3 regions of the Mesorhizobium sp. B2-3-2 genome follow, and region 1 is predicted to be linked to each of the others. Evidence: predicted binding sites of a transcription regulator. Region 1 holds the regulator's gene; each other region holds the start of a gene.

The links. The regulator HrcA, encoded in region 1, represses chaperone genes, less so after heat shock. The targets are predictions, from matches to a motif close to GTTAGCACTCNCNNNNNGNGAGTGCTAAC.
Region 2: FJ964_RS23070 (co-chaperone GroES) is a predicted target of HrcA. The motif match lies at 2,111-2,139, and genes of this name have one in related genera.
Region 3: FJ964_RS20155 (co-chaperone GroES) is a predicted target of HrcA. The motif match lies at 5,202-5,230, and genes of this name have one in related genera.

Annotation. Positions count from the first base shown of each region.
Region 1 is NZ_VFWA01000029.1:11,569-18,785, forward strand. Features, by position in the region: gene FJ964_RS30760 (RNA polymerase sigma factor) at 1-558, shown strand, start outside; partial or broken gene FJ964_RS30765 (glutathione S-transferase family protein) at 593-1,218, opposite strand; gene cysK (cysteine synthase A) at 1,392-2,372, opposite strand; gene FJ964_RS30775 (LysE family translocator) at 2,565-3,182, opposite strand; gene FJ964_RS30780 (sorbosone dehydrogenase family protein) at 3,314-4,684, opposite strand; gene FJ964_RS30785 (hypothetical protein) at 4,810-5,004, opposite strand; gene hrcA (heat-inducible transcriptional repressor HrcA) at 5,041-6,138, opposite strand; gene rph (ribonuclease PH) at 6,368-7,084, shown strand.
Region 2 is NZ_VFWA01000012.1:32,885-40,101, forward strand. Features, by position in the region: gene FJ964_RS23050 (hypothetical protein) at 421-741, opposite strand; gene FJ964_RS23055 (hypothetical protein) at 728-979, opposite strand; gene FJ964_RS31070 (hypothetical protein) at 1,005-1,148, opposite strand; gene FJ964_RS23060 (hypothetical protein) at 1,123-1,440, opposite strand; gene FJ964_RS23065 (hypothetical protein) at 1,422-1,700, opposite strand; gene FJ964_RS23070 (co-chaperone GroES) at 2,192-2,506, shown strand; gene groL (chaperonin GroEL) at 2,566-4,200, shown strand; gene FJ964_RS23085 (hypothetical protein) at 5,037-5,210, shown strand; gene ligD (DNA ligase D) at 5,891-7,217, opposite strand, start outside.
Region 3 is NZ_VFWA01000009.1:22,772-29,988, reverse strand. Features, by position in the region: gene FJ964_RS20190 (sugar ABC transporter permease) at 1-810, opposite strand, end outside; gene FJ964_RS20185 (sugar ABC transporter substrate-binding protein) at 1,002-2,249, opposite strand; gene FJ964_RS20180 (LacI family DNA-binding transcriptional regulator) at 2,314-3,375, opposite strand; gene FJ964_RS20175 (hypothetical protein) at 4,099-4,302, shown strand; gene FJ964_RS20170 (hypothetical protein) at 4,308-4,499, shown strand; gene FJ964_RS20165 (DUF1488 domain-containing protein) at 4,525-4,791, opposite strand; gene FJ964_RS20160 (hypothetical protein) at 4,788-5,036, opposite strand; gene FJ964_RS20155 (co-chaperone GroES) at 5,282-5,596, shown strand; gene FJ964_RS20150 (GAF domain-containing protein) at 5,823-6,320, shown strand; gene FJ964_RS20145 (DUF899 family protein) at 6,353-7,057, opposite strand.

The DNA.
Region 1 (7,217 bases):
GAACCGGAGGCGCTGGGCCTGCTTGCGCTGATGCTGTTCGCCGAGGCGCGCCGCGCCGCGCGCCGCGATGGGTCCGGAGAGTATGTGCCGCTCGCCGAGCAGGACCATGCGCTGTGGGATCACGGGCTGATCGACGAGGCGGAAGCCCTGCTCGGCCGCGCCGCCACTCTGGACGCCATCGGCCGCTACCAGCTCGAAGCGGCCGTGCAGTCCGTCCACGCGGCGCGGCGGCTGAGCGGCGAGACCGACTGGGTGGCGATCCGCGAATTCTACGATGCCTTGCTTTCGATCGCACGATCGCCCGTGGTGGCGATCAACCGCGCGGTGGCGATCGCCGAAGCTGAGGGCGCCGTGGCGGGGCTGGCGGCGCTGTACGTGCTTGGCGACGACAAGCGGCTCAATGATTACCAGCCCTATTGGGCCGCGCGCGCCGGCCTTCTGGCCAGGCTCGGCCAGGTGCCGCAGGCGGTCGAAGCCTATGACCGGGCGATCGGCCTCGAAAGCGATCCGGCGGTACGCCGTTTCCTGCAGGTAAAACGCGCGACGCTCAGGCATTGAAATGCCTGAGCGCGGTGCTTTGCCGACGGCCCGTTCAGCCCGGCCACATTTCGTGCGATGCGTTGAGCGTCTTCATCAGCGGGTGCTCGCGAAGCTTGGCCCACAGGCGTTCGATGTCGGGCCAGGCGGTGCGTGCCTTACCGCTGTCGGGATGCCAGGCCACCAGCATGGCCAGATAGATATCGGCCACCGACATCGCCTCGCCTGCCAACCAGTCGCGGCCGCGCAGGCGGCATCGACGACGGCAAAGCCGCGGTCCATCTCGGCCACGGCCGCCTGCTTGACGGCCTTGGCGCCGTCGGCGTCGACCGTATAGCGCGGCGCGTAGTAGAAACGCAGCACCGCCGGATAGAGGGCGGACGACATGAACGCCATCCAGCGCAGGAAGTCGGCGCGGGCCGGGGCATCGGCCGCCGGCGCCAACCCGGCCCGCGGATGGCGTTCGGCGAGCAGGATGCAGATGGCTGCCGATTCGGTCAGCGAGCTTCCGTCCGGCAAGGTCAGCGCCGGCACCTGGTTCAGGGGGCTGATGGCCAGGAAAGCGGGATCGGGCCGGTCGGATTTCGGTACGTCGATCTGCTCGAACGGCGCCTTGGCCAGCGCCAGGGCCGCCTCGACAACGAAGCCGCCGCTGCCGGGACGGGTGTAGAGCTTGTACATGAGGTCCTCCGCCGGCCCTGCGGGGCCCCGGGGCGATATGAACCGGAAGCAGGGCGCTGCTCAAGCCCGCGGCATCCGCCACGGCTGGTTTTTCAGCGGGCCAGGCGAGCAGTGGCAGGACCTTTTGACGTCGGCGCGAAGGATCGCGGCGAATCTATGCTGCGTGCCGCGTACTACGCCCCCAAACCCTCGAACAGGATGGTCGACAAGTAGCGTTCGGCGAAGGACGGGATGACCACCACCAGGTTCTTGCCTTTGTTCTCCGGCCGCGAGCCGACGACGATCGCCGCCTGCAAAGCGGCGCCCGAAGAGATGCCGACCGGCACGCCTTCCAGCCGGGCGACGAGGCGGGCATTGGCGACCGAATCCTCGTTCGAGACCGTGACGATTTCGTCATAGATGGTGGTGTCGAGGATTTTCGGCGCGAAGCCGGCGCCGATGCCCTGGATCTTGTGCGGGCCGGGCTGGCCGCCTGACAGCACCGGCGAGGTTTCCGGCTCGACCGCGACGACATGCAGCGAAGGCTTGCGCTTCTTCAGCACCTGGCCGACACCGGTGATAGTGCCGCCGGTGCCGATGCCGGAGACGATGATGTCGACCTCGCCATGGGTGTCGTTCCAGATCTCCTCTGCCGTCGTCGTGCGATGGATCTCGGGATTGGCCGGGTTCTCGAACTGCTGCGGGATGATGGCGTTGGGGATGGTGGCCGCCAGTTCGTCGGCCTTGGCGATGGCGCCCTTCATGCCTTTCGGCCCTTCGGTCAGCACCAGTTCGGCGCCGAGCAGCGCCAGCATCTTGCGGCGCTCGACCGACATCGTCTCGGGCATGGTAAGGATCAGCTTGTAGCCCTTGGCGGCTGCGGCAAAGGCAAGCGCTATGCCGGTATTGCCCGAAGTCGGCTCGATCAGCGTCGTCTTGCCGGGAGCGATCTTACCCGATGCCTCGAGCGCCTCGATCATCGCCACGCCGATACGGTCCTTGACCGAGGCGATCGGGTTGAAGAATTCGAGCTTGGCGATGAGATGGGCAACGATGCCCTTCTCCTTGGCGAATTTGTCGAGCCGCACCAGTGGCGTGTCGCCGATCGTATCGGTGATGGAATTGTAGATGCGGCCACGGCCGGGAACACGAGCGGAGGCGGCGGACTTGTTCATTGGTTTGGCTCCCAGAATGTCAGGCGGATGGAACTGATCTCAGACGGATGGCCGCCAGGATAGGCCTTCCACGGACGCAAGATAGACCGTCGCCCGAAAATATCCGAGTGGGGCGCGTGTCTAAAACGCATCGGCCTCGGAAAAGCATTCCCGCAAAAGCCGAGCCGGCGGAATGCTTTGGCAAAAATGGCCCTATTGGCGGGCGGCGATCGCCGCCGCCGCGCCGACCATGAAACCGGCCGCGGTGCGGTTCAGCGCCTTCAGGGCGCGCGGCGAGCGCAGGAACCAGCGCGCCTTGGCCGCCAGCGCCAGATAAGGCACCAGCACCACGAACAGGACGAGGACGGTGAGTGCGGCGAGGATGCCGTAATCGGCCAGCGTGATGGTCTTGAGGTCGACGATGGTCGGCGTGATGGCGAGATAGAAGATCATCGTCTTCGGATTGCCGAGCGTCACCGTCAGGCCGGCGAGGAAGCTCGACGCCAGCCCGCCCTTGCCTTTCCTGGCCTCGACCGTCTCGGGCGTGATGCCGGCGGTCCAGAAGCGCCAGCCGAGGAAGGCGAGATAGGCGACGCCGGCCCATTTGACGGCGAGGAACACCAGGCCGAAGGTCTGCGCGACGAAGGCAAGCCCAAGCACCACGGCGGTGAGATAAAGGAGGTCGCCGAGCATCAGGCCAAAGGACATGGCCAGCGAGGAGCGGAAGCCGGAACCGAGCGCGCGCGCCATAAGCGCGGTGATGCCGGGGCCGGGAATGGCGGCGGCGAGGCCAAGGGCTGCGCTGTAGGCGAGGAAGCCGGTGAGGGTCATGGAGAAGGCCGTGTGTCGGGGAAACGCTGCTGGGAGGGCGCCTTGTCGCACAGAGTTTGGCGGGTGGGAATTGCCTGGATCCGGATTCGGTTGCACCAGGCATGCCCCGCGCTCGGGACCTCCCAAGCGGGTCAGGACCGCCCGTCGCCGTAGGTCACGCGCCAGATGGTGCCGTTGCCGTCCTCGGTGACGATCAGCGCGCCGTCGTTCGCCACCGCCACGCCGACCGGCCGGCCCCAGACCTCGCCGCCGGAGGTGACGAAGCCGGTCATGAAATCCTCATATTCGCCGGTCGGCTTGCCGTCCTTGAACTTGAGCCGCACCACCTTGTAGCCGGTCCTGTTGCCGCGATTCCACGAACCGTGCAGGGCGACGAAGGCGTCGCCCCTGTATTCGGCCGGAAAACCGGATCCCGCGCGGACATTCCTGCCGTCGTAGAAGGCGATGTTGAGCGGCGCCGAATGCGCCTGCATCAGAATGTCGGGGACGGTGACCTTGCCGGCAAGGTCGGGACGCGCGCCCTTGTGGCGCGGATCCTCATTGTCGCCGATATAGTACCAGGGCCAGCCGTAGAAGGCGCCTTCCCTCACTTCGGTCGCATATTCGAACGGCACATTGTCGCCGAGCGCGTCGCGCTCGTTGACCACGCACCACGGCGCGCCCGTCGCCGGCTGGATGGCCATGCCCGAACAATTGCGCAGGCCGGTGGCAACGATGCGGCCATTCTTGCCGTCCGGGTCGAAAGCCCTTACGTCGGCGCGGCCTTCCTCCGAGCCCCAGGCGGCGCCGAGCGGCTTCGACCTGGCCCAGGCATCGAGCCCGCCCCGCGGTTTCCTTGCCATGTCCTGGGCGGCGTTCGAGCCGGAGCCGACCGAGAGATAGAGCGTCTTGCCGTCCGGCGAGAAGGCGATGTCGCGGGTCCAGTGATGAGTGGCCGGAATGTCGCGGACAATCGTTTCCGGCTCGCCGGAGGCCTTCAGGTCGCCATCGCGGTAGGGAAAGCGCACGATGCTGTCGCTGTTGGCGACATAGACCCATTGCGGACTGTCCCCGGGCGGATAGAAGGCGATGCCGTAGGGCTGGTTGAGATTGCGGGCGAAGACGCCGTCACTGACGGGTTTCGCGTTGCCCTCGCCCAGACGGTAGACGCGGACCTGGTTGGCCTCGCTGTCGGCGACGAACAGGTCGCCATTGGGCGCGACGCGCACGACGCGCGGATTGTCGATGCCCGAAGCGATCAGTTCCGCCGAAAAACCCGCCGGCAGCCGCGGCTCGGCGCCTTGCGGCCTTTGCACCGGACCGGCGCTGTTCGAGGCGGATCTGGTGACATAGGGCCTGGGCTGGTCTTGCGGGCTGATCAGCCGGCGCACGCCCGGCTCGTCGGCCCGCCAGTCACCAAATGCGGCCGCGCCCTTGAGCACCGGTTCTGTCTGCTGGGCCAATGCCGTCGCGGCGAAAAGCAAGGCTGCGGGGATCGCCACGGCGCCGGCAAGTCTGATCATCCCAGTCTCCAGCTTCTCGCTTCGCTATGCATGTCGTTGTCCCAAGACCGAGGATCACATGCATCAGGGGAACGGGCGGGCTCGGCAGTCGTTCCGGACGACACGGGGAGTTGAAGGAATTCGGGTCAGGTATCCGCGTCGAGATCGGCGTCGAGGTTCTTTTCCAGTTCGACGAGGTCGGCCGGCAGCGGCATGCCCATGGCGCGCATTTCGCGCAGCTTCTCGCGCAATTGCTCCTGCACTTCCCGCACATCCTCAGGCTGGTTGACCATCTCCTCCAGCAGTAGGCTGATCTGGGCCTTGAACGATTCCAGCGCCATTTTTTCCTCCTCGGCCGTCTGGATCGATCCCAGCTCTCAGCGCAGCATGCGCGATATCAGCTGCGCCGTATAGTCGACCATCGGGACAATGCGGGCATAGTTGAGCCGGGTCGGGCCGATGACGCCGAGCGCGCCGACGACGCGGGCGTCCTTGTCGCGGTAGGGTGCCACGACGAGCGACGAGCCGGAGAGCGAGAAAAGCTTGTTTTCCGAGCCGATGAAGATGCGCACGCCCGGTCCCGCCTCGGCGAGGTCGAGCAGCTGGATCAGCCCGTCCTGCGTCTCCATGTCCTCGAACAAATGGCGCAAGAGTTCGATGTCCGCCTGGGCGGTGACGTTTTCGAGAAGATTGGCGCGACCGCGCACGATCAGGCGCGCCGGCAGGCCGCTTTCCGCGCCGGCCCACACCGCCAGCCCTTTCTCCACCAGGTCCTGCGACAGCGTGTCGAGCGCTGCCCTTGTCTCTTCCTTGATACGCGCGACCTCCGCCCGCGCCTCGGCCAGCGTACGGCCGCGAATATGGGCGTTGAGGAAATTCGAGGCCTCGTGCAATTGCGAGACGGTGATGCCGGCCGGCAGATCGATGACCCGGTTCTCGACGTCGCCGTTCTGCGACACCATCACGGTCAGCGCCTTGGTCGGCTCGAGCTGGATGAACTCGATGTGCTTGAGCGCCACCTCGTTCTTGGCGGCCAGCACCAGGCCGGCGCCGCGCGACATGCCAGACAGCATCTGGCTGGCCTCGGTCAGCATGTGTTCCAGCGTGGCGCCCGAGCCGGAGGCGCGCACCTGCGCCTCGATGCTGCGCCGCTCCTCGTCGGAGAGGTCGCCCAGTTCCATGAAGGCGTCGACGAAGAAGCGCAGGCCGGCCTGCGTCGGCAGGCGGCCGGCCGAGACGTGCGGCGCATAGATCAGGCCGAGATGTTCGAGGTCGCTCATCACGTTGCGGATGGTGGCCGGCGACAGCGAGGACGGCAGGATGCGCGACAGGCTGCGCGATCCCACGGGCTCGCCGTCCCTCAGATAGGAATCGACGATACGCCGGAAGATGTCGCGCGAACGCATATCGAGCGCCTGAAGTGCCGGCGCGGGAAGAGCGAGCGACTGCGAAGCGGGATCGACTGCCTTGGTCATTGCGGCCATAACCTCCGGTTCAAGGATATAGACTTCGCGGCGCCGCGCGCAACCCGGTGTCGCACTTGCGATCACCCCGGTGTCGCACTTGCGATCATCCGGTGTCGCGTTGCGCGATCACCCAGTGTCGCCGCGTTTGCGGTCGCCGGTCCATTTTCCTTTACGCCGTGCCCCGCATGCGTCTAAAAGCCGGCCAAGATTCAAAAAAGCTGACAAGAAAGCAGGCCGAATGCGCCCCTCCAAACGCCAGTTCGACGAAATGCGCGCCATCTCCTTCGAGCGCGGCGTCTCCAAACATGCCGAAGGCTCGTGCCTGGTGAAGTTCGGCGACACGCATGTCCTGTGCACGGCAAGCCTGGAGGAAAAGGTGCCGGGCTGGATGCGCAATTCCGGAAAAGGCTGGGTGACGGCCGAATACGGCATGCTGCCGCGCTCGACCGGCGAGCGCATGCGCCGCGAGGCCTCCGCCGGCAAGCAGGGCGGGCGCACGCTGGAGATCCAGCGGCTGATCGGCCGCTCGCTGCGCGCCGTGGTCGACCTGCAGGCGCTGGGCGAGCAGCAGATCACCGTCGACTGCGACGTCATCCAGGCCGATGGCGGCACCCGCACCGCCTCCATCACCGGCGGCTGGGTGGCGCTCTACGATTGCCTGCGCTGGATGGAAGCGCGGCAGATGGTGAGCGTCGGCAAGGTGCTGAAGGACCATGTCGCGGCGATTTCCTGCGGCATCCATGAAGGCCAGCCGGTCATCGACCTCGACTATCTCGAAGATTCCTCCGCCGGCACCGACGCCAATTTCGTCATGACAGGTAAGGGCGGCATCGTCGAGATCCAGGGCACAGCCGAGGGCGAGCCCTTTTCGGAAGGGCAGTTCGCCGAGCTGATGGGCCTGGCCAAGAAAGGCATCCAGAGGCTGGTGAGTCTGCAGCAGATGGCGGTGGTTTGAATCCTGGATGCCGAGCGTGAGCGCCCCCCTCTGTCCTGCCGGACATCTCCCCCACGAGGGGCCTGTTGCAAAATTGGCTGGTTGTGATTCCCTGTTTTTGAAACGGGGATTGTGCGATGACGACGAAGCCGAG
Region 2 (7,217 bases), on a different contig from region 1:
TATGGGAAAGACACTGGTCGGACGCATCGAGCGAGTGCTGTGCGCTCTGCCATTGGAGACACGATCTAGCGCACCGTTGGCCACCTCTCGCTGCGTACCAAGGGGGCCGCACTGGTAACGTCTGTTTATCGGGAGCGCCGAAAACCCATAAATGGCTGCAATTGGGCGCATTGCGGTCCGGCAGCCTTGGGGCCGGAAACAGACGGTCCGGTTCTGAAAGCCAGAAAGGCGCCATTCCGCTGGCGACCTCCATCTTGGCCGCAACGACTCTGCTAGCCTTTACTCGACTGCGGCACCGCGTTGGCCGTTTGCTCCAGGAGGCGACATTCCGGTCTTACCAGAAAGTTCGTGATACGGTGCCAACCTACCGAAAATCGCGCGCTTCATCGAATCTGCGGCTGGGGTTGGGGAAGGAGAGCGTCATGGTTGGCCCGCCGCTGCCTCATGTGGGACAATCGGCGGCGCCGCAACCCGCGCCGTCGGGCGCTCGGCATTGCGCTGATTAAGGGACAACATGCTGCGCGTCGCATCCGACCGGCTGAGGCCGGTCATGGCACCACCGTCGACCAGCGCCGGAATTCCGCTGAAGACATGATAGACGGTCCAGGACCGATCCGCCTCGACGCGGCGGCCATATTGACGGTCCGCGAAGTCGCGTCCCGATGTCCCACCCTCATTTTCCCAGACGGCAAGCCCGGCGGCGTTGCGCTGCCGATCGGTTTCGTTGCTACGGGCGCTCATGGCGTTGGCCGGCCTCATTGATCGCTTCCGTCGCCAGAACGCCGGAATAGATCGTTGCGCCCTTCGCGTCGGCGATCGTCATGGCGTCCGGCCGCTGCGGCATGTTCAGGGTTTTGGCCAAAAGCCTGGCGATCTCGATCGCATGGTTGAGGTTGGCCGCTTGCGCCGTCTCGCGCCCGATCACGGCATGCGCATCGTCCGAGGTTCGGGTGCGATAGAATTCGATCACGATCTTCATCGTCATCCGTGCCCGTGTCGCGACGTCAGTTCTTGCCCTTGCCGCGCCGGGCATTGATATCGGCGGCAAGTCTGGTCTGGGCGCCGAATACGCTTTCAGGGTTGGGCGGGACTTTCTCCTGCTTCGGCTTCCTGATCTCCCGGCTAGAGCGTTTCTGTCCCTTTGACATGTTCGAAGATCCTTTCGATGAGCGCTATGCTGTCACCGGGCGAAGTGTCGACCGGTTCGAGACTGTCCTGCGTCGCCACCCGTTCATGAAGTTCGACGTCGCTGCGGATGCGGTACTGCGGCGAATTTCCGCTCGGCGGGAGCGTTGCCGTGACGCGGTAGATTTCCGCGGCCTTTGGAAACGTGCCGATGCCGCTCTTCAGCCGGACAGCCTGTCCGACGGCGAAGAGATGCGTTACGGCTTCGCGGCGGACCGGGCGTGCGTTGCGTTGCATCAGGGTTGTGGTTCGCATGATTGTCTCTCGTCCAGCTCCAGCGAGGCTTGAAGCAATGCCGGTTCGATCGGCACCATCTGCTGCGTGGCACCGCTCGCGGTGATCGCCGGCAGGTGAATGAAGGTGGCCACGCGGCGCCATGCGATCTGGGAAGTCCCTTCGAGGGCCTCCTCGTCATGGTCGACCCGATACTCTCCGGGCGGTTGCGGTTGATCAAAGCCGGGCAGCGAAAACGCCGACTTGAAGCGAACGACTGTATTTGTGGTGCGGCTGGTCATGATTGCGGCTTTCCGCGGAAACGGGCGGCTGCGCCTTTCCGTATCATTCCCACTCGAACCGCCGGGACGATGCCCGACGCTGCCGGTACATCCGTGGTCAGCGTCGGTTTCATTCCAGGGTCCGAACGGAACGAAATGTGCGCCGGACCGGCGCATGCACTCGTTTTCGAGAATTCGGTGGTGAATGGCGGGGCTCTGAAACAAAGCCAACTCAACCAAATCAACGAGTTTTATATATGCGCCTCAATTGAGTTCCAAACAAGGGTCGCGACGCCTTTTATTTCTCCTTTGAAATAACAAATCCGCATCCGCGAAATTCAAGCTCACAGAAAGTTTTCCTCCCATCCGAACGAATTTCTGCGCGTCTCGAATTATATCATTGGATTTCTTGGCCGTTGGCGAGAAATAGTTCTGGCACTCCTATCTATCGAGTGCCAAACCGCCTATATAAATGCTGCGGCCGCCTATGCCGGCCCCAGAAAGAAGTTCTCATGAAATTTCGGCCACTCTACGACCGCGTCGTCATCCGGCGCGCCGAAGGCGATATCAAATCCAAGGGCGGCATCATCATTCCCGACAATGCCAAGGAAAAGCCGCAGGAAGGCGAAGTGATCGCGGTTGGTCCCGGCGCCCGCGACGAAAACGGCGCGCTTGTTCCGCTCGACGTCAAGGCCGGCGACTTGATCCTGTTCGGCAAATGGTCGGGCACGGAGGTCAAGATCGACGGCGAGGACCTCCTGATCATGAAGGAAGCCGACATTATGGGCGTCATCGAAGAGAGCGCCGAAGCCAAGAAGGCCGCCTGACTGAAGCACCGCGCCTCTGCGCGGTGACTGCTCACCCCAAATGCGAACTGGATAAAATCATGTCTGCCAAGGAAATCAAATTCTCCACCGATGCGCGCGACCGCATGCTGCGCGGCGTCGAGATCCTCACCAATGCGGTGAAGGTCACGCTCGGGCCCAAGGGCCGCAACGTCATCATCGACAAGGCCTATGGCGCGCCGCGCATCACCAAGGACGGCGTCACTGTCGCCAAGGAAATCGAGCTTGCCGACAAGTTCGAGAACATGGGCGCGCAGATGGTGCGCGAAGTGGCCTCGAAGACCAATGACCTCGCCGGCGACGGCACCACCACGGCTACGGTGCTGGCCGCCTCGATCCTGCGCGAAGGCGCCAAGCTGGTGGCCGCCGGCATGAACCCGATGGACCTCAAGCGCGGCATCGACCAGGCCGTCGCGGCCGTCGTCGTGGAAATCAAGGCGAAGGCCAAGAAGGTCAAGTCGTCGGCCGAGATCGCGCAGGTCGGCACAATCGCCGCCAATGGCGATGCCAGCGTCGGTGAGATGATCGCCAAGGCGATGGAGAAGGTCGGCAATGACGGCGTCATCACCGTCGAGGAAGCCAAGACCGCTGACACCGAGCTCGACGTCGTCGAGGGCATGCAGTTCGACCGCGGCTATCTCTCGCCCTATTTCGTCACCAATGCCGACAAGATGCGCGCGGAGCTGGAAGAGCCCTATATTCTCATCCACGAGAAGAAACTCGGCAATCTGCAGGCGATGCTGCCGATCCTCGAAGCGGTGGTGCAGAGCGGCAGGCCGCTGCTGATCATCTCCGAGGACGTCGAAGGCGAGGCTCTGGCGACGCTGGTGGTCAACAAGCTGCGCGGCGGCCTCAAGGTCGCGGCCGTCAAGGCGCCGGGCTTCGGCGACCGCCGCAAGGCGATGCTGGAAGATATCGCGGTGCTCACATCCGGCCAGATGATCTCCGAGGATCTCGGCATCAAGCTGGAGAACGTCACCATCGAGATGCTCGGCCGCGCCAAGCGGGTGCTGATCGAAAAGGACACCACCACGATCATCGACGGCGCCGGCACCAAGGCGACCATCCAGGCGCGCGTCGCCCAGATCAAGAACCAGATCGAGGAGACAACCTCCGACTATGACAAGGAGAAGCTGCAGGAGCGGCTGGCCAAGCTCTCCGGCGGCGTCGCGGTCATCCGCGTCGGCGGCGCCACCGAGTCGGAAGTCAAGGAAAAGAAGGACCGCATCGATGATGCGCTGAACGCCACGCGCGCGGCGGTGGAGGAAGGCATCGTGCCAGGCGGCGGCGTGGCCCTGCTGCGCGCCAGGACGGCGCTTGCCGGCCTGAACGGCGCCAACGCCGATGTCACCGCCGGCATCTCGATCGTGCTCAGGGCGCTTGAAGCGCCCCTCCGCCAGATCGCCGAGAATTCCGGCGTCGAGGGCTCCATCGTCGTCGGCAAGCTCGCCGACAGCAAGGACCACAATCAGGGTTTCGATGCCCAGAACGAGGCGTATGTCGACATGATCAGGGCGGGCATCGTCGATCCGGCGAAAGTGGTGCGCACCGCGCTACAGGATGCCGGCTCGATCGCCGCGCTTTTGATCACCGCCGAAGCGATGATCTCCGACATTCCGGCCAAGGATGCCGCGCCTGCGGGCGGCGGCGGCGGCATGGGCGGGATGGGGTACTGAGATACTGGGTTCAGGAGAACCCGTGCGTGAACCGACACTGCCTCGGGCATGCGGCAGGTTTGGGTCAAGCCTGCCGCGGTGTGGTGACGCCCGCCAGGGCCGGCGGCATGACGAACGTGGCGGGCATGCGCGGGCTCTCCTCACGGCGGCCTGTTTCTGAAGCTGGGCATTCTGCGGACTTGAACCGATCGACATCGTCGGTAGCGGGCGAATAACGAAAAAGCATGCGGGATATGGCAGACCGCTATGCCTCGCATGAACCACCCGGACAGTTGGCCCGTCTTCGACGTCTTCACCGGCCAGCCCGTCGAGTCCAACAATAGGTCATGGTCGGCATCATGCGGCGATGCCGACAAGATGGCCGATCGGCTGAACAGCCAAGACACCAAGGCGGGGAGAGCGCGGCGTGACTTGTGCCGATGCACCAACGGATAAATCTGCCGGAATGATTCGCTATCCACCTGTCGGGGGCGTACAGTCCGTTGTCGCCGGCCACAGAACAATGGGCGCCGGCGCTTGAGAGCGTCCATCGTACTCCCGCCCCCTCGATGGGAGCCGCGCTATGGACAACGATCAATCGGCCGACGTGATTTCGACTTTTGACTGCAATATCCTGCGCGACGCGTTTCGGTCATTGAAAAGCAGACCCCCGAGGATCAGTGGCAGGCATACGCCGCGCTTTTGATCCGCGACTATACCGGCAACTCCGATTTTGATCCGGCGTTGCTGGCCTGGATCGTGCGACCGTAACTTGATCGCCGTGCAAGGTGCCGGGGCGGACAGCCGCTCCGCGCTCTCTTTCGTTTTTGCCAAAAAGGACAACAAGCATGAGGTACATGAAAACCCCGGAGAATCCAGCCATACCGGTCAAGCCGATCGTCGAAGCCGCAAAAGTCCTGTCGAAGCGGCTGACGATCAGAAGCGACGAAGCAACAAAACGAAAGTTCGCCGACACCGACGGCACAGTGCGGCGGGCGCGTCAAATTGCGGAAAGCAACCGCCTGATTTGATGCCCCTACGTCCCCTTTGGGCAACCCCGGACATCATGCAGCCCAAGCCGATCGTCTGCTTTTAGGAAGTCGCAAAACTGATCTTCTACGGCCGACATTTAGGCGCATGCCAGACATTCGGCATCTGCTCCCCTCGCGTCGCTCGTCTCATGCCTTCCACGTCGTCGATCGGAGAACAGCCTGCATATGCTCTGCGAGGTCGAGTTCACCGCGCGCCTCGATTTCTAAAAAATATCGGGCCTTGGCCAGGCGATCCCCTGCCCCAACGGCGGCATAACTGCAGATGGCGACCAGCGCCCTCTCCTCCTCCCGGCTAGCTCGCCTGGGTCTTGGAAAGGATGCGCCGCCCGGCCGCCTGCGGAAGCTTCGATTTGGGCGCGGGCTTGTCGCGACCGGGCGCTTCCATTGGGGCGGTGAGGCCAATGTATCCGCCGTGCGGAGGATGGCGCCAGCCGACAAGCCTGCGCTCGGCCGCCATCCTACGCCGGCGCTGGCGACGCCAGTCTCTGACCACGCCATCCTTTCCCGCCCCGAGACCCGCAAGGGCCAGTCGGGCTGCCGCACATCGCACTAACCTACGGACGAAGAACCAAAAATCGACGATCTTGGGAGGTGCAGGCAAAGCCCGGCCCCTAGTTGCCTGGCCCATTCCGATCCCGCGTTTCTACCGACCCTGCGGCTCAGGCTGCCTTTCTGACAGCCGCCCTGAGAGGACGGTCGATATTGAATGCATCTGGGCGGATACGTCCCTCAACTTGGCTCCAGGTCACCGGACGGGCGATTGGGAAGCCGGGCCGCGCTCGTGGGGAGAAGGCCCCGACGGCGGTGTTGCCGCGTCCGTTGCGAAGGTAATCAATAAAGATGCGACCCCTTCGGGCCGATGGCGCGGAGGTCAGCAGATAACGGTCTGGATGAGCTTCAGCGAGCCGATTTGCGAACGACCGGGCAAGGAGCCGGGCGTTGTCGTGCGTGATCTTCGTCTCAAGCGGCGCCATCAAGTGAATGCCCTTGCCGCCGGTCACCTTCGGCCAGCTCTCCAGGCCTTCCGTCTCCAGGAGGTCCCGAAGCGCCAGGGTGGTCTCAATGACTTCGTCCCACTCGACGCCCTCGCCGGGGTCCAGGTCCAGCACGATGCGGTCGGCATGTTCGATGTCGTCAACAGTGGCATTCCACGGATGCAGCTCTACAGCGTCCATCTCGACCAGGCCCAGCAAGCCAGCAAGGTCGTCCACCCATACGCGCACACCTTCGCCTCCTTCGCGCTTCTGGACGCGCAACTGATGTACGGATGCGGGGACCTTCGGCAGCGTGCCCTTGTGGTAGAAGGTTGCGCCGAGTGCGTGGCGGACCAGCTTCAGAGGTCTGTGGCCGAGATGGACCAAGGCTTGATCCGCAACTCTCTCCCAATAGCGCGCAAGCTCGTCCTTAGAGGGCGAAACTGCATCGGGCAGTAGTTGCAGGATGTTCTCGCTGGGAACGCCATGTTCCCGGACTGGCCCACGCCGCTTCGATGGGGCTGGACGCTTGGCCGGGATCGGCACGAGGTCTTCTCGCAGACCTTTGAACACCGCCTCGCGCAGCACGCCGCGATCCGTCACGCCGCTGAATTGCACCTCGGCCAGCACCTCCGGTATGACCCAAGTCGCCTTGGGCTTCACAATGGGCTCTGACAGAGGCGACTTGCTGGTGATCAGCGGGTCAAGCCGCTCTCGAACCAATTGCGCGGCGCTCAAGGTGTAGCCGCTGCGGGCCTTCCCGGCATAGAGCAGTCGGTCGCCTTCGCCGCGTCCGATGTAGAGCGATGCGATGCGGCGGGGGTGAGCGCCGAGTTTCTCGACAAATGCAACGATGGGAAAGGTGTCGCTCTTGACGCACTTTACCTTGAGCCAACTGGTCTGGACCCCTGAGCGATATGTCGCATCGGTGCGTTTGGAAACGATCCCCTCCAGTCCCATCCGGCAGGCATGCTCAAAGACATCCGTCCCGCTCACCTCCAGATGCTCGGCG
Region 3 (7,217 bases), on a different contig from region 1:
CTGGTTGAAAATCCAGTACACCGCCGTCAGCGTCTGGTTGCGCGGGCCGCCGCGCAGGATGATGTAGAACTGGTCGAAGGCGAGGACCGAACCGGCCACCGACAGGATCAGGGCCAGCGCCAGGGTGCGGCGCATCAGCGGCAAGGTGATGGCCCGGAATCTTGCGAACGGGCCGGCGCCGTCGATGACGGCCGCTTCCTGCAAATCCTGCGGGATCGATTGCAGGCCGGTCATCAGGATGATCATGGTGAAGCCGGCGACCTTCCACACCACCATGGCGATGATCGACCAGAAGGCGGGCTGGAAGGTGGCCAGAAGATTGAATTTCCTGTCGATCAGGCCGAGGTTGTAGGCGGCCGGGCTGAACAGGCCGGAATCGACGTTGAGCAGCCATGACCAGAGCAGGCTCGCCGAGGCGAAACCGACCACGGCCGGCATGAAGAAGGCGGTGCGGTAGAGATTGGTCAGCCGGCGCGGCCGTTCGATGAAGATGGCCAGCGGGAAGGCGACGGCGAAGATCGCGATGGTGACGATCACCGTGTAGTAGCCGGTGAATTTCAGTGCATTCCAGAACCTGGTGTCGCGCAGGATCGCCACGTAATTGTCGAGGCCGATGAAGGAGTGCTCGCCCATCAGAGGCCAATTGTGCAGCGACATCCACGCCGTCATGCCGAGCGGAATGACGAAAAACACCATGACCAGCGCCACGGCCGGCGCGACGTAGATGAGACCGATCCATTGCCGGCGCCCGGCGCCGACCAGTTTTCGGGCGCGGGACGGTGCGGTGGTGGCGGCTGTGATGGTGGTCATGGCCGCTCGCTCTCCTCCGGTTGGGGTGACAATTCCAGCTTGGGTTCCTCTCCCCCACTTCGCGAGGGCGGGGAACCCAAGCTGGATAGGCCGGGCAGATGTCTCGAAGCTTCCATGTGGATTAGCCCTGCCGTTGGCGATGCGAATTCCGGCCACCCGCCCAGGGAGACAGGCAGGCGGCCGGCAGGCGCCTATTTCTGCGGCGCCTGGTCGATGATCGACTGCATGGTCTCCTGGGCGTTGGCGATGGCGCCGTCGACGTCGTCGCCGAAGAAGACCTCGTTGATCATCTGCGTCCACGGACCGTTGGCGGAGTTGATCAGGTCGTTGAACACTACCGAATAGGGCGTCTTGCCCTTGGCCATCGCCTCGGCCGCGACCTGGTAGCGCGGGTCGAGGTCCTTCAGCGCGTCCTTGGCGATGTCGCCGCGCACCGGCAGGCTGCCATATTTGGCCAGGATCGTCTGGCCTTCCAGCGAATAGGCGAAGTCGAGGAACTCCTTCACCACATCGATCTTCTTGGTGCCCTTGGTGACGACGAAATTATCGCCGCCGGCAAAGGACGACCAGCCGCCATCCTTGCCCGGCAGGAAGGTGATGCCGTAGTCGATGTCGGGGTACTGGGTGTTGAGCGCGCCGATGGCGAAGGCGCCCGACGGCGAGATGCCGATGTTGCCGCCGGCGAAGGCGGCGAAGAAATTGGCGCCGGTATCGGTCTGGGCGCCTTCCGGCACCAGGCCCTTCTTGACCATCGAGCGGTAGAGGTCGATGGCGCCGCGTAGCTGCGGGCTGTCCAGCGTCGCCTTGGAGCCGTCCTGCGAGAGGATGTCGCCGCCGGAGGCCCAGACCAGCGGCGTAAAGGTGAAGATATTGCAGCCACCGCAATTGCCGGAGAAGTAGAAGCCCTTGATGTTGCCGCCGAGCGCATTGACCTTTTCGGCGTCGGCTTCGATCTCGGCCCAATTGGCCGGGCCCTTTTCGGGGTCGAGGCCGGCCTGCTTGAACAGCTTCTTGTTCCAGATCAGCACGGAGGCGTCGGCGGAGAAGGGCAGGCCGTAGATGCGGTCCTTGTACGTGCCGGTCTTCACATGAGCCGGTGACAGGCTGGCGAAATAAGGCAGGGATTTCGCCCAGTCGGTGATGTCCTCCAACTGGCCGGCGGCGGCGAAGGAGGGCGTGTAGATCAGGTCTAGCGACAGCGCGTCGGGCGCAGTGCCGCCGGCGGCGGCGGCACCATATTTCGGAATGATCTCGGCATTGGGGATGATGTCGAGCTTGATCTGGTTGGTGTGGCCCTTGTTGTAGGCATCGACGATGCGCGGCATGAAGTTCGAGCCGTCGGCGCGCACCCAGATGTTGGCGGTCTCGGCGGCGGCAAATTGCAGCCCGCAGCCGAGTACGGCGGCCGTCAAGGCCAGTCTGGCAATCAAAGTCCTCATGTTCTCCTCCTCCACGTTTTTGCCGCGACGCGCGGCTTGCCGCCGATTGCGGCCTTTTGGTTCTTCAGCCGTCTTTCTCACCATCTGGCAGGCGGCCGCATGACTGACGCACCACCAGCCGGCACGGCAGTTTCCGGATGCCTGGCGCGGCGGGCTTGCCGCCGACCAGGGAAAGCAAGGTCAGCCCCGCTTCGCGGCCGAGCGCAGCCAGGTTCATGTCGATCGAGGTCAACGGTGGGCGCGTCGCCTCGGCCACGATCTCCCAATTGTCGAAACCGATGACGCCGACATCGCCGGGCACGTCGAGACCGCGTTCGCGCAACGCATCGATGACGCCGCGCGCGATCTGGTCGTTGCCGCAGAAGACGGCGTCCGGCCTTTCGCTTGCGCCGTCGGCCGCGCCGTCGAACAGCCTCGCCACGGCTTCGTGTCCCCAGGCCTCCGACCACGAGCCGAGCAGCGGCTCGGTAACTGACAGGCCGTTCTCGGTCAGAACATCGCGATAGGCCTGGGCGCGGGCGTGCACCACGGCAAAGGTCGCCGGACCCGAGACATGGGCGATGCGCCTGCGGCCGAGTCGACAGAAATGCTCCACCGCCAGCCGCGCGCCCCCGGCGTCGTCGGAGACGAAGGCGACGGCGTCGGGATCGGGCTGGGTGAAGGCATAGATCACCGGGATGCGCAGATTGGACAGGTCGACCGGCAGATGGCGGTCGATGCGCTTGCCGGTGGCGATGATGCCGTCGACACGCTTATCGAGCATAGCCTCGACATGGAGCTGGCCGAGACGCGGATCCTCCTCGACATTGCACAGGAACACCGAGACGCCGGCGTCGACCAGCGCGTCTGATATGCCCGACATCAGCGGCAGCGAGAAGCGGCCATAGGTATCGTTGGTGAGCAGGCCGACGGTGAAGGAGCGCCGCCGCAGCAGGCTCTGCGCCAGGCTGTTAGGCCGGAAGCCGAGGCGCTGCGCAGTCTCGCGGATGCGTTCGCGGGTTTCGGCGGTCATGCGGCCCTGGTCGTTGAGCGCCTTCGAGGCGGTGGCGACGCTGACGCCAGCCTCGGCCGCCACGTCACGCAAGGTGACGGGCTTGGGAAAGGCTGGCTGATCGTCCAATGCCATCGCGGCGAGAATCCCGATTGGGAAAAGGTTTTCTCTTGCAGGCCGGAATGAGGCCCGGCCAATGGCCGAGCCCGATCGGAAATGTTTGGAAAAACCTTTTCTCAACCCAAACTAAGCGAGATCGAGAGACTGTTCAAGGGAAAAAGTGGCTGGTCCTCCGGTGGCGCGAGCCGGCCGCCGGAGGGCGGGCTCACAGGCCTTGCGCCCGGCGAGTTCATCAGGCGAATTCCTGGCAGCCGTCAGTGCTAGCACGGCGCGGGCCGCCAAAGCGATCGGCGACATGTCTATAAACGACTCTTCGGACTTAACGCTTCCGCAAATATTATCGGTTAGTTCGCTAGTCATGGCCTCGTGGCGGAGCGGCTACGCTGGAGACGGCAAATCTCTGAAGCCTCGGTTCGATCCCGAGGCGAGGCCTCCAAAATCATATAGCGTAGAGCATGCGTCGGACCATCGAGGGCGATGGGCCTTGCCAGCTTGCATTTGTTGCTTGGGCCGGACATTTCCCTGTCCTCGTCTTGGTTGTGACGGCGACGCGCCCGTTGCCCAGGCGACTTGCGCGCTTTCAGTCATTGGCGCATCTGACGATCGAGGTCAGGAAGGGCATGCGGCCGGTGTTAAAGCAGCCTATTTGCATTTGGCATGCAGGGCTCTCGCCAAAAGAGTGCTATGGGAGCGCGCGCTTGCCGCTCCGACTTTCCCCGACATTCGAGGCCATTTTTCGTGCGTGAACCGTCGCTGTTGCCCGTCTTTGGAAAACTTGGCGCCAAGGGACCCCTTGCCGTCGCGATAGAGTCGGTCCCGCCGGCAGGTATCGCCCCGCGGCTGCGGGAGGCTCTGGCCGCGCATGGCGGCATGGTGCTGAAGCTTTCGGCTGTCGCCTGGACGGTATCGGTCCTGGGCATGGTCTTCATGCTGCAGGGCTGAGGCTCATGGCCAACCGCTACGCACTGCGCATGGATCTGCCCCAAAGCTGGGCCATCATCGACGTCTTCACCGGCCAGCCCGTCGTCGTCAGGCAAAGGGCGATAGTCGGCATGAGCCCGCGCGACGCCAACGCCATGGTCGATCAGATGAATGTCCGGGACGTCAAGCGCCGGGAGAAGGCGGAGCGTAAATCCTGATCCGGTGCCGACCGCGTGTGTCGTCTCAGCGGAAGTCTTCAGCCGTCAGCACATACATGCTCTTGCGCGTGCGGTCATAGGCCTTTGACGCTACGTCGCGGATGACACTGCTCTCGGTGTCGAAGGTGGCGAGATAGCCGGCTTCATTGGCTGCCGTCGCCGGCTGCATCCTGGTCATCGCATCGGCGGCGACCGAGAAGGAAATCTGGAACATGCCGTCATAGCCGACGAAACGGATGCGCTTGCCGGCTTCGTCATAGCTGCGGCTGCGGTTGGGGAAGGTCAGGCTCATGATTTTGCCTCCGTCGTTTTCTTCACCGCGCGTTTCTTCTTCGGCGTCGGGTTCAGGGCCTCGGCCAGGCGGTCGGCCTCTTCCTTGGCCAGCCGCAATTGCCTCAGCCTTGCCGTCTTGATTTCCCTGGCCCTCGCTTCGGACATATATTCGGCGGTTGCCTTGTTGCGCTCCGCCGTCTTCTTCTGCTTGTCGACAAAGCGGGCTTCAGCTTTTTCCATGATCGTCTGGTTGCCGTCGGCCATCGAGGAAATCTCCCTTGCGTCTGAAATCGTGAAAATGAACTCGTCGGATAAATAGGGACTCGGCCGGGAAAATTCAAATTTTTGAAATATTTGGTGGGTTTCCGCTACCACGAAACCGGGCGCCGAATAATACTTTTGATTATTTAATATCAGCGCGGAATAAATTTTGGCACTCCTATCTATCGAGTGCCAAACCGCCTGTATGAATGCAGCGGCCGCCTATGCCGGCCCCAGAAAGAAGTCTCATGAAATTTCGGCCACTCCACGACCGCGTCGTCATCCGGCGCGCCGACGGCGATATCAAATCCAAGGGCGGCATCATCATTCCCGACAATGCCAAGGAAAAGCCGCAGGAAGGCGAAGTGATCGCGGTTGGTCCCGGCGCCCGCGACGAAAACGGCGCGCTTGTTCCGCTCGACGTCAAGGCCGGCGACTTGATCCTGTTCGGCAAATGGTCGGGCACGGAGGTCAAGATCGACGGCGAGGACCTCCTGATCATGAAGGAAGCCGACATTATGGGCGTCATCGAAGAAAGCGCCGAAGCCAAGAAGGCCGCCTGACTGAAGCACCGCGCCTCTGCGCGGTGTCGGCTCACCCCAAATGCGAACTGGATAAAATCATGTCTGCCAAGGAAATCAAATTCTCCACCGATGCGCGACGACGCCGGCGGCGATCCTGATCTTGCGGCTTTCGGATCGGTTGGATTTCACGCTAGTATGCCCTGTGGTCGTTTGTGCAGAGAGCTTGCGGAAAACGGAACCGCGATTCTCACTTCGGAGACAAGCCATGTTTGCCGCCAAGGCTATCGACATCTCGGACAAGGCCGCGTTCTACCGCGACCTCGCCGCGCAACTGAAGGCGCTGCTCGAGGGCGAGGGCGACTCGATCGCCAATGCCGCCAACACGGCGGCGCTGATCTTCCAGATGGTGCCTGATCTCAACTGGGCGGGCTTCTATTTCCTGGCCTCCGACGAGGAATTGGTGCTGGGTCCGTTCCAGGGCAAGCCGGCTTGCGTGCGTATCGCCGTCGGCAAGGGCGTGTGCGGCACGGCGGTCGAACTCGGCACCTCGATGCTGATCAAGGACGTGCACGATTTCCCCGGCCACATCGCCTGCGACGTCGATTCGCGTTCGGAACTGGTCGTGCTCCTGGAAGACGATGACGGCGTCTTCGGCGTGCTTGATCTCGACAGCCCGCTGCCCGGTCGCTTCGACAAGGCAGACCAGGCGGGAATCGAGACATTGGCGGCGATCTATGTCGCGGCGAGTTCGTTCGCGGATTAGGCAAAAAGCCTGTGGTTTCGCGACACTGAGCTCTAGTAGCTGAGTTTCGGATACCAGTCCGTTCCGCGTCCACCCGGCGTAAGGTCCAGGATTGACCAGAGGGAGGCGATGTCCGGTGCGTCTCGCGGATCCTGGCCGGGATCAGCCATTTCCGCCGACATCTCGCTCGCCCAAAAAAGGCGCACGCGCTCGCCGTCGCGCTTGAACACCACCAGAGCCGGGTTCTCGCTGCCATCGGCGTTGATCAGTCCGAGGTCGTTGGCATAGGTGTCGCCCACCGTCTGGACAAAATCCAGATCGCGCCACCCCCGTTCCTGCGCGAATGCGATCTGCCGCTCGACCGGGCTGCGTCCAAGGATCTTCAGGGCGATGCGCTGCTTGATGTCAGCAGCGTTTCCATTCACCGCACCCAACCAGTTGGTGCACATTGGACATGGGCGTGCGCGCTCGGGTCCGAACATCCAAAAATAGGTCACGAGTGCATCCTTGTCCCCGAACAGTTCGAAAAGCCCGAGATCCGCGCCATTGGCGTCCCTGAAGCGATAATCTGTCTCGATGACGGGTCCGTCCGGAAGGTGTCGGCGCCGTTCCGTGACCTCGGTCATGTGTCTGCGAAATTCGATCTCGTCCTTCAGCAGTGCCTGGCGGGCTTTCCGGTACTCATCGCTCGCGCCGGGAAAGGGTGTCCGCGCTTTTTCCGCCAGCTTCTCGGCGGCCGTGGGTGTAATGATGTTCATCGGAAATCCTCCAAATGGCATCCGTACTACCACAGCAAAGTTGGGCAATAGGCCCAGAAGTCAACAACCCTCCTGAAGCGGAGCCGAACACTGCCACGTCAACGCGGTAGGCCCGCGGATGAGGTTTGCTGTTCGTGCCGGTGCGATCTGAATTGCAGCA